Regions from separate parts of the Enterobacter dykesii genome, predicted to be linked through region 1. Evidence: predicted binding sites of a transcription regulator. Region 1 holds the regulator's gene; each other region holds the start of a gene.

Region 1 (4,443 bases):
CCCGCTCTGCCACTGCGGCCACAGCCAGACCATTCCGCCAAAGGCAATCAGGCACCCGATCAGGGTATCAATCAGCCTGGCGACAATAAACTGTTCGCCGTTCAGCGTAAGCAACTGCAGGGTGTATACCGCCGTCACCGTAAAGCCCACCATCGCCCAGCCGTAGTTTTTGCGGATAATCAGGTAGCTCACCAGCGTAATCGCCAGCATCCCTGCCAGGGTATAGCCTTCCGGCACGTGGAAGTGCAGCGTCACGCCCGCGATGATCAGCCCGGCCATCGTTCCGCCGGCCCGATGCAGAATACGCACCCGCGTGGCGCCGTAGCCGTTCTGGGTGACAAACAGCACGGTCATTAAGATCCAGTACGGTTTCGGCAGGTGCAGCGCCATGCCCATCAGGCTGGCGGTACTGAGCATCACGCTGATCCTTGCGGCGTTGCGCAGGGCGGACGATTTAAGAGAAAGATAGCTTTTGAGCGCGGGCAATAGCGGCAGCCGTTTCTGCTTATCCGCCATCAGGTCGCGGGGATAAAGCGGGCGCTGCGTGCGCAACACGCGGGCAATGCGGCTGAAGTGCCAGGCGGCAAACTGGCCGACTGGGTTATCGGGATGCTGGCGGGCGATTTTCTCCAGCGCGCCCAGCTGCTTGTCCATGTTAAAGCGCGTCGGGTAGCGGTGGTAGAGAATATCGTCGGCCAGCACGCGCAGACGTGCGGACACAGTTTGTGCGTTCCAGCGGATCACCGCTTCGGCGTGGCTGCGCTCGACCAGCTTTTGCACCTCCTGCGGGTGGTGAAGGCTTACGGAGATGTGCTCCTGTAGATCCAGCCCGACCTGGAAGGTGCGCAGCAGCCGCTTGTACTCGTGGTTCTTGTTGGCGGCGAGCATATGCAGCTGCTGATAGCACTGGCTTATGAGATCCACTACCTTCTGCTGGCGCGTCAGCAGCGGCGGTAAGGATTTTTCCGGATCGGTATGCTGGGTGAGCAGGGTGTATTTGGCTTCGCAGTAATCCGCAAGCTGCACATAGAGCAGGCTCAGGGATTCACGCAGCGGCTGCTCCCGCCACAGCCAGAACCAAAACCAGTTAAACAGCCCGTACCATAATGTCCCCAGGGCGTAGATCAGCAGCGGCTCCCACACCGGCATGTTCCCGGCGAGGCTCAGCGTGAAAATGGCCGCAATCAGCGAAGCGGGAAGCAGGCGGGCATGCAGCGAACTGATTTCCGCCGTGACGCCAAGGGTCATCGCCAGCACGGTCAGGATCAGCGGCAGCGGGATATCCCGGGCAAGCAGAAGCTGCACGGCGAGGCTACACCCGGCAAACAGGCAGCCGCCGATAATCAGGCGTTTGAAAAAGCGCTTATGCGGCGTGTCAAGACCGGCAATATTGCAGCAGGCGGGCACGAGGGAGAACAGCAGACCTTGCTGAAGATGTCCGAGGATCAGGCCTATGGCCACAGGAAGACACAACACCAGCGTTTGTCGCAGTGCGTAGTTAACTTCCGGGTGATAGATCAGCCTGCGCCACATGGGGAGTAGAGACAAAAACGGCGTGACACCTTGCGATGGCACGCCGTTTAAGCGGAATTAACGCGTTCCGTAGACCACGATGGTTTTACCGTGGGCGGAGATCAGGTTTTGATCTTCCAGCATTTTCAGGATACGGCCCACTGTTTCACGGGAGCAACCGACGATCTGACCAATTTCCTGACGGGTAATTTTTATTTGCATGCCGTCCGGGTGGGTCATGGCGTCTGGCTGTTTCGCCAGGTTCAGCAGGGTTTGCGCGATACGGCCGGTAACGTCCAGGAAGGCGAGGTTACCCACTTTCTCTGACGTCACCTGCAGACGGCGCGCCATCTGGGAAGAAAGACGCATCAGGATGTCAGGGTTAACCTGAATCAGCTGACGGAACTTCTTGTAAGAAATTTCAGCCACTTCACATGCTGTCTTTGCACGAACCCAGGCGCTACGTTCCTGGCCCTCTTCAAACAGGCCCAGTTCACCGATGAAATCGCCCTGGTTCAGATAAGAAAGGATCATCTCTTTCCCTTCTTCATCTTTGATCAGCACTGCCACCGAGCCTTTAACGATGTAATACAACGTTTCCGCTTTTTCACCCTGGTGAATCAGCGTGCTCTTCGATGGGTACTTATGAATGTGGCAATGAGACAAGAACCATTCGAGAGTCGGGTCTGTTTGCGGTTTGCCAAGCACCATGCGCTGTTATCCTCTGTTATAAGCTGTCACCAGAGTCATCAGATGCATCCGGACTCTGGGGTTGCAATCGAATTCTTACCCATACCCTGGGAAGTCGGCTACCGTAACGTTTCGCAGCCAGTAAAGTTTGATGTCCTCTGCATACATGTGTAACGTCAATGTATTACTGTAGCATCCTGAGTGTTTTAGCATAGCTTTCGCCGCGTGTCTCCTGGTGTCTCGCTTCAGCATGATGCAGGTCGCCTTCCATTGCGAGAAATGTAACGCACGCGTAATCTGTCACCAAAAATGCAACGTTGGAGTTAATGAATATGCAAGCGCGCGTGAAATGGGTTGAAGGTTTAACGTTCCTGGGCGAGTCCGCGTCAGGACACCAGATTTTGATGGACGGTAACTCCGGCGATAAAGCGCCAAGCCCAATGGAAATGGTGCTGATGGCGGCAGGCGGATGCAGCGCGATTGACGTAGTGTCGATTCTGCAAAAAGGTCGTCATGACGTGACGGATTGTGAGGTTAAACTCACGTCAGAACGTCGCGAAGAGGCGCCACGCCTGTTCACCCATATTAACCTGCACTTTGTGGTCACCGGTAAAGAGCTGAAAGACGCGGCGGTCTCGCGTGCGGTGGACCTGTCTGCGGAGAAGTACTGCTCTGTGGCGTTAATGCTGGAGAAAGCGGTAAAAATCACGCATTCGTATGAAGTGATCGAGGCGTGATTGATGGGGCATCGTGCGTGTTGATGCCCTCACCCTAACCCTCTCCTACAGGGAGAGGGAACATGCTCACGCGATCTGTTTCCCTTCCATCAGTCGCTCCACCAGCGGCGTCATGATGAGCTCCATCGCCAGCCCCATTTTTCCGCCCGGCACGACTAACGTATTCATGTGCGAAATAAACGAGCCCTGCAGCATTGCCAGCAGCCACGGGTAATCAATGCCTGCGAGATTGCGGAAATGGATCACCACAAAGCTCTCATCCAGCGACGGGATGCTTTTAGCGGCAAACGGGTTTGAGGTGTCCACCGTCGGCACGCGCTGGAAGTTGATATGGGTGCGGGAAAACTGCGGCGTCAGGAAGTTAATGTAATCCTCCATGGAGCGCACCACGGAGTCCATCACTGCCTCTCGCGAATGGCCGCGCTCGCTCATGTCGCGGGTCAGCTTCTGGATCCACTCCAGGTTAACGATAGGGACCACGCCGACCAGCAGATCCACATGGCGCGCCACGTCGTGTTGAGGGGTGACCACGCCGCCGTGCAATCCCTCGTAAAACAGGACGTCGGTGGGTTCCGGCAGCGACTGCCACGGGGTAAAGGTTCCCGGTACCTGATTCCAGGGTACGGCTTCATCATAGGTGTGCAGATACTTGCGGGACTGCCCTTTGCCGCTCTTACCGTACTCTATAAAGGTTTGTTCCAGCAGGCCGAAGTCATTGGCTTCCGGGCCGAAGTAGCTGATGTGTTTACCCGAATCGCGCGCCTTACGAATGGCCATGTCCATCTCCGGACGCGTGTAGCGGTGAAAGCTGTCGCCTTCGACCTCCGCCGCGCGGAGATTCAGCTGGGCGAAAATCTTGCGAAATGCGAGGCTGGTGGTGGTGGTTCCCGCACCACTCGACCCCGTAACGGCAATAACCGGATGTCTGGCAGACATAGCAACTCCCTGACTGAAAAGGGTGGAAGATCAGCCGTGAAACGCGTTGCGGGGCATGATATTGACCGTCTCATGCAGTTCTGACCACACCAGCACCACGTCGCCGCTTTTCAGCTGGCGCTTAACATCGTTGACCTTTTGCTCAAGCGAGCGTTCCTGTTCACCATAATCGGTGCCTTCGCGTAATACAAAGCTTTCAATCAGATTATCGAGCGTAATGGGCGCCAGATCCTGCCAGGGAATAATCATTTTGCACCGTCCAGATAAGGGGTTAGCCAGTCAGGAATACGCGTCTCAAGCCACATTTTCGGGCGGCGCAGCGTGCCGCCGATAAACCCGACGTGGCCGCCATGCTCGGTCAACTGATAGTGAACGTTGTCGGGCAGGAATTCCTGAGCGGGGATCGAGTGATGATCCATAAACGGGTCATCTTTGGCATGAATAATCAGCGTTGGCTGCGTAATCTTGCTGAGCAGCGGCATGGCGCTGCACTGACGATAATAGTCAATCGCATCGGCGAAGCCGTGGATTTTCGCGGTGATCAGGTCGTCGAACTCGCGGATACGAC
Region 2 (4,443 bases), 1.9 Mb from region 1:
TGAACATATCCCAGGAAATTAAACCGCTGGAGTCGATGAAGTGGGTTTCAAGGTTGGTATGCTCGGCCACTTCTTCATCGTCAAACGTTGGCGGAGTGAAGACGTCGAGATCTTTCAGGCTACGGCCCTGCAGCAGCTCGGTAACGGTACGCTCCAGCGCCACGCCGAAGTCAGGGTGTGCGCCGAAGGAGGCGAAGCAGGTGCCGTTGGCCGGGTTAAACAGCACCACGCAGATAACCGGATACTTGCCGCCCAGCGAGCCGTCGTAGGCAAAGATTGGGAAACCTTCTGCTTCCAGCTTAGCGATGGACTCCACAACGCCCGGGTAGCGCGCCAGCACGTCTGCCGGAATTTCAGGCAGGCTGATGGATTCGGCGATGATGCGGTTTTTAATGTGGCGTTCAAAGACCTCGGACAGACCCTGCACGCGCGCTTCATTGCGGGTGTTACCGGCGGACATACCGTTGGATACATACAGGTTGCCGACGATGTTCATCGGAATATACACGGTCTGCTCGTCAGACTGACGGGTGAACGGCAGGGCGCAGATCCCACGGTCTTCATTGCCAGACTGCAGATCGATCAGCATGCTGGCCGTCAGTTCGTTTTCCGGATCGTAGAAAGCACGCAGGCGCGCGTCGAGAATACCTTCCGGCAGCTCGTCATCTTCGGTCAGCGGGAACCATTTTTCATTCGGATAGTGAACGAACGGGCCGTTAGCAATAGTTTCGCCCAGCCAGAAGTCAGCGAAGAAATAGTTGGTGGACAGACGCTCAAAATACTCACCCAGCGCAGAGGCCAGTGCCGCTTTTTTTGTCGCGCCTTTACCGTTGGTAAAGCACAGGGCACAGTCTTTATCGCGAATATGCACTGACCAGACATGAGGCACCGGATTGAGCCAGGAGGCTTCTTCGATGTTAAAACCCAGGTCGGTCAGTTTCTGCTGGAAGCGAGCGATGGAATCTTCCAGAGCGGCGTCTTTGCCGGGGATAAACGTTTGAGTCATGGCGTTCACTTTTATCGTACGTAAAGCGCGCAATGATACGGGTTTTGCGTGACGGGTGCTATCTTCGGCGAAAATAAAAGGCTGGGCTATGCTTAGTGGCAGTAACTGACTGTTAAGGCATAAAAAAATGAAAGCATTTGATCTCCAGCGGATGGCGTTTGATAAAGTTCCTCCTGAATTTCTGGGCGAAGTGGCGCTGCGCAGCCTGTATACCTTCGTCCTCGTCTTCCTGTTTCTTAAAATCACCGGCCGCCGCGGCGTGCGGCAGATGTCGCTCTTTGAGGTGTTGATCATCCTGACGCTGGGGTCTGCCGCGGGGGACGTCGCCTTTTATGACGACGTGCCGATGGTGCCGGTGTTTATCGTTTTTGTCTCACTGGCGCTACTTTACCGTCTTGTCATGTGGCTGATGTCGAAAAGCGAAAAGCTGGAAGATCTGCTTGAAGGCAAGCCGGTCGTTATCGTCGAGGACGGACAGCTGGCCTGGGAAAATGTACAAAGCGCCAATATGACCGAGTTTGAGTTCTTTATGGAGCTACGCCTGAACAGCGTTGAACAGCTCGGGCAGGTGCGTCTGGCGATCATGGAAACCAACGGGCAGATCAGCGTTTATTACTATTCAGACGACGAGGTAAAACCGGGACTGTGTATCCTGCCGGATATGCTGATCGAGCGTTTCAGAACGGTACCTGAATCAGGCGAGTATGCTTGCGTAAGATGTAGCCATGTCGTCGCGATGCAGCCGGGGGATCGCCAATTATGCCCCCGCTGTGCAAATCCGGAATGGACGAAGGTTAGCCGGGCCAAACGTATCACCTGACAGCCATTTTGTCGGTTTTGACTTAGCGAGGCGGCAGATTGTTTTGTGTGACGCGGGGCACATTTCACGGGTCATAAGTTTTAGACATTGCGGCGCGTGTCACTGAATGATAAAACCGATATCCACAGTTATAACTTATGGCTTTTAGCGTGGTGAGGGGAAATGGCTCAAGTCTTTAATTTCAGTTCAGGTCCGGCAATGTTACCGGCAGACGTGCTTAAACAGGCTCAACAGGAACTTTGTGACTGGAACGGTCTCGGTACGTCGGTGATGGAAATCAGCCACCGTGGTAAAGAGTTTATTCAGGTGGCGGAAGAGGCAGAAAAGGATTTTCGCGATCTGCTGAATATTCCCTCGAATTACAAAGTATTGTTCTGTCACGGCGGTGGACGCGGCCAGTTTGCAGGCGTTCCGCTGAATATTCTCGGTGATAAAACGACGGCTGACTACGTTGATGCGGGTTACTGGGCGTCAAGCGCCGTTAAGGAAGCACATAAATACTGCACGCCGAATGTTATCGACGCCAAAGTGACCGTTGACGGTCTGCGCGCCGTGAAGCCAATGAGCGAGTGGCAGCTTTCCGATAATGCAGCGTATCTGCACTACTGCCCGAACGAAACCATTGACGGGATTGCCATCGACGAGACGCCAAACTTCGGTAGCGATGTCGTGGTTGCCGCCGACTTCTCCTCCACCATTCTGTCTGCGCCAATTGATGTCAGCCGCTACGGCGTTATCTATGCGGGCGCGCAGAAAAATATCGGCCCGGCCGGTTTGACTATCGTCGTCGTGCGTGAAGACCTGCTGGGTAAAGCGCATAAATCCTGCCCGTCGATTCTTGATTACACCGTGCTGAACGATAACGATTCGATGTTCAACACCCCACCAACGTTTGCCTGGTATCTCTCCGGCCTGGTCTTCAAATGGCTGAAGCAAAACGGCGGCGTGGCGCAGATGGACAAGGTGAATCAGCAGAAAGCTGAACTGCTGTACGGCGTAATCGACAAGAGCGATTTCTACCGCAACGATGTGGCGAAAGCGAACCGTTCCCGCATGAACGTGCCGTTCCAGCTGGCGGACAGCAGCCTGGATAAAGTGTTCCTGGAAGAGTCCTTCGCGGCAGGCCTGCATGCGCTCAAAGGTCACCGTGTCGTTGGCGGCATGCGTGCCTCCATCTATAACGCGATGCCGCTGGAAGGCGTTAAAGCCCTGACGGATTTCATGATCGACTTCGAACGTCGTCACGGTTAATTTGCTGTTTTTCACCCCCGCAGCGTCCCTGCGGGGTTTTTATTATGTTGAGTTGAGAGTTTAGTTTTCATGGAATCCCTGACGTTACAACCTATCGCGCGGGTAGATGGCACCATCAATCTGCCTGGTTCAAAAAGTGTCTCGAACCGCGCTCTGCTGCTGGCAGCTCTGGCAAACGGCACCACCGTCCTTACAAACCTGCTGGACAGCGATGACGTGCGCCATATGCTCAATGCGCTGAAAGCGTTGGGCGTTCATTACACTCTCTCCGACGATCGTACCCGCTGCGAAGTGACCGGCAACGGCGGCGCGCTTCGCTCGAGCGAAGAGCTTGAGCTGTTTCTGGGCAACGCGGGTACCGCGATGCGCCCGCTGGCGGCGGCCCTGTGTCTGGGCAGCAACAACATCGTGCTGACCGGCGAGCCGCGCATGAAAGAGCGTCCGATTGGTCACCTGGTGGATGCTCTGCGTCAGGGCGGTGCGCAGGTTGAGTATATTGAGCAGGAAAACTATCCGCCACTGCGTCTGCGCGGCGGTTTTACCGGCGGTAACGTCGAGGTGGACGGCAGCGTTTCCAGCCAGTTCCTGACGGCACTGCTGATGACCGCGCCGCTGGCACCGCAGGATACGGTTATTAGCATCAAGGGCGACCTGGTTTCTAAACCGTACATTGATATCACGCTACACCTGATGAAAACCTTCGGTGTTGAGGTGGAAAACCAGTCCTATCAGCGCTTCGTGGTACGCGGGGCACAGCAGTACCAGTCTCCGGGCAACTACCTTGTTGAGGGTGATGCGTCATCCGCGTCCTACTTCCTGGCCGCGGGTGCGATTAAAGGCGGCACGGTAAAAGTGACCGGTATTGGCCGTAACAGCGTGCAGGGCGACATCCGTTTTGCGGACGTGCTGGAAAAGATGGGCGCCATTGTCACCTGGGGCGATGACTTCATCTCCTGTACCCACGGCGAGCTGAACGCCATCGATATGGACATGAACCATATCCCGGATGCGGCGATGACCATTGCCACGGCGGCGCTGTTCGCCAAAGGCACTACCACGCTTCGTAACATCTACAACTGGCGCGTAAAAGAGACGGACCGCCTGTTCGCGATGGCGACCGAGCTGCGAAAAGTCGGTGCTGAGGTGGAAGAGGGCGAAGACTACATTCGCGTGACTCCTCCGGCAAAACTGCAGTTTGCGGAAATCGGCACCTACAACGATCACCGTATGGCTATGTGCTTCTCGCTGGTGGCGCTTTCAGACACGCCTGTAACGATTCTTGACCCGAAATGTACCGCGAAAACCTTCCCGGACTACTTCGAACAGCTGGCTCGCATTAGCACGCTGGCCTGATAACGTATTGCCG
Region 3 (4,443 bases), 2.2 Mb from region 1:
CCTGGCGGGTGACACGCTGGATAACAGCAACGGTTTTATCTGGGATCTGGCATGGTTGTACCGCTACACCAACGGTGGGCTCACCCTGACGCCGGGTATCGGTGTGCAGTACAACAGCGAGAACTACAACGACTACTACTACGGCGTCTCTAAAAACGAGTCCCGTCGCAGTGGTCTGAAAAGCTACAGTGCAGATGACGGCTGGGATCCTTACCTGGAGCTGACCGCGACCTACAACTTCCTTGGCGACTGGAGCGTGTACGGTACCGGTCGCTATGAGCGTCTGAGCGATGAAGTGAAGGACAGCCCGATGGTCGATAAGTCCTGGGCAGGCATCTTCTCTGTGGGTGTGAGCTACAAGTTCTGATTGCGCACTAATATCGTGCAATTGATGCATTAAAACGGGGCGCTTGCGCCCCGTTTGCTTTAGCGTGGTGCAGCGAATTTATCGCTTAACAATGCGGATCGTCTGCCCTAAACGAGACGGTTTTTCTTCACTCGCTTTCTGCGGGGTGGTCACGCAGGCGGTTTCCACGCAGACAAACGTTTTATACCCTTCATCCGTCATGTCGGCCATGCTGGCGGAAAGGGCAGGGCCCGGGTTCCAGCCCACCACGTCGCTGTGATGATGATGGACCACTTCAATGCCGCGGTTGAGGGCGCCGTCGTGGATCACGCTGCACGCTTCCGGGTGCAGGTAAACGCGGTCAGTACGGTCAGGGAATGCCTGAACGCCGTCGCTCAGTTTGCCTTCTTTCGCGTTATCCACTTTGTCGATATAGGTATCGCCCAGGCCGCTCACCTTCACTGCGCTGATATCACCCACGTTGAAATAGGTGTGCAGGGCAGAGGTGGTTTCGAACTCGCCATGGGCTTCCAGTTCGATTTCACAGGTTTTACCCAGCTTAAATCGGGCGTACAGGGTGAAATCGTGCGGCCAGAGGGCGCGGGTTTCATCATTAGCCTGCAGCTCAAAGGTCAGCACTGCGCCGTTGTCATCTTCATTATGCGCTTTTAACGTCCACTGCTGGTTACGGGCAAAACCGTGAGAAGGCAAACCCGGCTGGGCGGACGGGCCGAACCATGGCCAGCAGATCGGCACGCCGCCGCGAATCGCTCCCCCTTTTTTGAAGGAGGTCGCATCGCTCAGCCATAAGCCTTCAGCTTCGCCTTCCGGTTTCCAGGAAAGCAGGTGGGCGCCGTTCAGCGCCACGGAGGCCTTAACGCGCGGGTGGTCAACGACGATGATATCAGCGCCGTCAATCTGACGGCGGGAGAGCACAGGGGTAAGTTGTTCGACTACCGGAAGTGCAAAAATTTTATTAATCATTAAGCAATCCTCTGTCTTATAAATAAAAAAAGGCGACCGAAGTCGCCTTTTTGGATCAAGCACTCATCTCAACTTATTTGGAGATGTGAGCGATCAGGTCCAGTACTTTGTTAGAGTAGCCAGTTTCGTTGTCGTACCAGGAAACCAGTTTCACAAAGTTGTCGTTCAGTGCGATACCTGCTTTAGCATCGAATACTGAAGTGCAAATTTCGCCGTTGAAATCGGTAGATACAACGTCGTCTTCGGTGTAGCCCAGAACGCCTTTCATTGCGCCTTCGGAAGCAGCTTTGATTGCTTTCTTAATTTCTTCATAAGAAGCAGCTTTTTCCAGACGAACGGTCAGGTCAACAACGGATACGTTAGGAGTTGGAACGCGGAACGCCATACCAGTCAGTTTGCCATTCAGTTCTGGCAGTACTTTACCTACAGCTTTAGCCGCACCGGTAGAGGATGGGATGATGTTCTGAGCCGCGCCACGGCCGCCGCGCCAGTCTTTGTGAGACGGGCCATCAACGGTTTTCTGAGTAGCGGTGGTCGCGTGAACGGTAGTCATCAGACCTTCGATGATGCCGAAGTTGTCGTTGATAACTTTAGCCAGCGGTGCCAGGCAGTTGGTGGTGCAGGATGCGTTAGACACGATATCCTGGCCAGCGTAAGTTTCGAAGTTTGCACCACGAACGAACATTGGGGTGTTGTCTTTGGAAGGACCAGTCAGAACAACTTTCTTCGCACCAGCGGTGATGTGTTTACGCGCAGTTTCGTCGGTCAGGAAGATACCGGTTGCTTCAGCAACAACGTCAACACCGATTTCGTTCCATTTCAGGTTAGCTGGGTCTTTTTCAGCAGTAACGCGGATGGTTTTGCCATTAACAACCAGGTGGCCGTCTTTCACTTCAACGGTGCCGTCGAAACGACCGTGAGTTGAGTCGTACTTCAGCATGTACGCCATGTATTCAGCGTCCAGGAGATCGTTGATACCAACGATTTCGATGTCAGAACGTTTCTGAGCAGCACGGAAAACAATACGGCCGATACGGCCAAAACCGTTGATACCTACTTTGATAGTCATATATTCCACCAGCTATTTGTTAGTGAATAAAAGGTTGCCTGTAAAATTACAAAAACCTTACGCAGCGTCAAGCGGAATCGTGTCAATCATTGCGACAAATCAATCCTGTGACTAACGTTTGTGCGACTGACTCGCCTCACTTTCCCTTTGAGCTTGCACCCATATGGGGGCTGCGCCGGGATTTTAAAGTCCTCGCAGGATAAAAATGTGAACGTGATCACAATTGCCTGACCGCTTATTCGCGACACATAAGTTTAGAACAAAAGTGCACGCAAGGGTGTTAATGTTTTGTTAGAATCGGGGTTAAAAGATGTCTGTTTCTACAGCGAGATGTAAGCATATGTCGAACCAACGTAACCCTGACGATTTGAAAAAAAACCTCACAGAAATGCAGTTTTACGTGACGCAGAATCACGGAACGGAACCGCCGTTCACCGGGCGTTTACTGCACAACAAGCGGGACGGCGTCTACCACTGTCTGGTCTGTGATGCCCCGCTGTTCAATTCACAAACGAAATTTGATTCTGGCTGCGGCTGGCCGAGTTTCTACGAGCCGGTGAGCGATGAGGCCATCCGCTACCTGACCGACTCGTCGCACGGCATGGTGCGTACGGAAATTCGCTGCGGCAACTGCGATGCGCACCTTGGGCACGTCTTCCCGGATGGCCCACAGCCTACCGGCGAGCGTTTCTGCGTAAATTCAGCCTCAATGAGCTTCACCGATGATGAAAACGGTGACCAGATTAAGGGTTGAAAAAACGATTCAGCAAATTATTCCTTTGAAAGGGCGCGAGTGTGAATATTGATGACATGATTAGCGGCATGACGCCGGAGATTTATCAGCGTCTGGTGACCGCCGTAGAACTGGGAAAATGGCCCGACGGCGTTGCGCTGACGCCGGAGCAAAAAGAGAACAGCCTGCAGCTGGTAATGCTGTGGCAGGCGCGCCATAACACCGACGCGCAGCATATGACCATCGACACCCAGGGCCAGATGGTGATGAAGAGCAAGCGCGAGCTGAAAGAAGATTTTGGCATCACGCCGAAGCCGATTGCGACGATGAAAATGCAATAACGGTGCAGCTTGATACCCTCTCCCACAGGGAGAGGGTGTAAAAGACTACGCCTGCGTTTCCAGCCAGTCTTCGAGCGTATACAGCGTTGCGCCTTCCGCAGCCATATCCATAAACGCCTGAGCGCTGTCCTGCGGTTGAATGTTCACTCCGCGGCAGCCGTCGGTGATGACGCTGACGGTATACCCCAACTGGAGCGCGTCCAGCACGGTAAACTTCACGCAGTAATCCGTCGCCAGGCCCAGCACGATCAGCTCCGTGATTTCATGGTGACGTAACCACGCGTCCAGCGCCGTTTTCTGGCGATGCCCGTTATCAAAAAACGCGCTATAGCTGTCGATAGCCGGGTTTTCACCTTTATGGAACACCGCGTCGATGGCTTTCTGGTTCAGGAGCGGATGCAGCTCCGCGCCTTCCGTCTGCTGTACGCAGTGATCCGGCCAGAAGGTTTGCGCCAGCCCGTCGAGTTTCCCCTGAGTGAACGGCTCGACGTCGTGCTGGCTGGCAAAGCTGCCGTGGTTCGTCGGGTGCCAATCCTGGCTTGCGACAACCGCTTCACCGCGGGCTTTGCACCAGTCAATCAGCGTGTTGGCCACGTCAACGGTACTATCACCTTCGGCGACGGCCAGCGCACCGCCCGCACAGAAATCATTTTGCAAATCGACCAGTAGCAGGGCGCGTTGCTTCATGAGCACTCCTTATTCGTCCGGGGTCAGCTCGCCGCGCAGGTTTTGCATCATCGCGCTGCGAATGGACTGAATGTCCAAATCCTGACTCAGTAAATAGTGAAGTTTAGTCAGCGTTGCCTCAACGGTCATATCGAAGCCGCTAATAACCCCTGCATGCGCCAGCGCGTTGCCGGTGGCATAGCCGCCCATATTCACTTTACCGGACATACACTGGGTCAGGTTCACGACCACAATTCCGCGCTCGCTGGCTTCCTGGAGCTCTTTCAGGAATTCGCCGTTCTGC

The links. The regulator CRP, encoded in region 1, controls carbon source genes, mostly activating them, when cyclic AMP is high. The targets are predictions, from matches to a motif close to ATGTGANNNNNNTCACAT.
Region 2: a site for CRP is predicted at 1,872-1,889, ahead of serC (3-phosphoserine/phosphohydroxythreonine transaminase). Genes of this name have one in related genera too.
Region 3: a site for CRP is predicted at 2,605-2,622, ahead of msrB (peptide-methionine (R)-S-oxide reductase MsrB). Genes of this name have one in related genera too.

What each region holds. Positions count from the first base shown of each region.
Region 1 covers NZ_CP126604.1:4,142,314-4,146,756, reverse strand. The annotation lists gene F0320_RS19880 (YccS/YhfK family putative transporter) at 1-1,533, opposite strand, end outside; gene crp (cAMP-activated global transcriptional regulator CRP) at 1,591-2,223, opposite strand; gene F0320_RS19870 (OsmC family protein) at 2,535-2,939, shown strand; gene F0320_RS19865 (phosphoribulokinase) at 3,006-3,875, opposite strand; gene F0320_RS19860 (YheU family protein) at 3,906-4,124, opposite strand; gene F0320_RS19855 (hydrolase) at 4,121-4,443, opposite strand, start outside.
Region 2 covers NZ_CP126604.1:1,483,292-1,487,734, forward strand. The annotation lists gene ycaO (30S ribosomal protein S12 methylthiotransferase accessory factor YcaO) at 1-1,006, opposite strand, end outside; gene F0320_RS06970 (DUF421 domain-containing protein) at 1,134-1,826, shown strand; gene serC (3-phosphoserine/phosphohydroxythreonine transaminase) at 1,989-3,077, shown strand; gene aroA (3-phosphoshikimate 1-carboxyvinyltransferase) at 3,147-4,430, shown strand.
Region 3 covers NZ_CP126604.1:1,769,371-1,773,813, forward strand. The annotation lists gene F0320_RS08430 (MipA/OmpV family protein) at 1-367, shown strand, start outside; gene F0320_RS08435 (D-hexose-6-phosphate mutarotase) at 446-1,330, opposite strand; gene gapA (glyceraldehyde-3-phosphate dehydrogenase) at 1,404-2,399, opposite strand; gene msrB (peptide-methionine (R)-S-oxide reductase MsrB) at 2,740-3,153, shown strand; gene F0320_RS08450 (YeaC family protein) at 3,210-3,473, shown strand; gene pncA (bifunctional nicotinamidase/pyrazinamidase) at 3,519-4,160, opposite strand; gene ansA (asparaginase) at 4,170-4,443, opposite strand, start outside.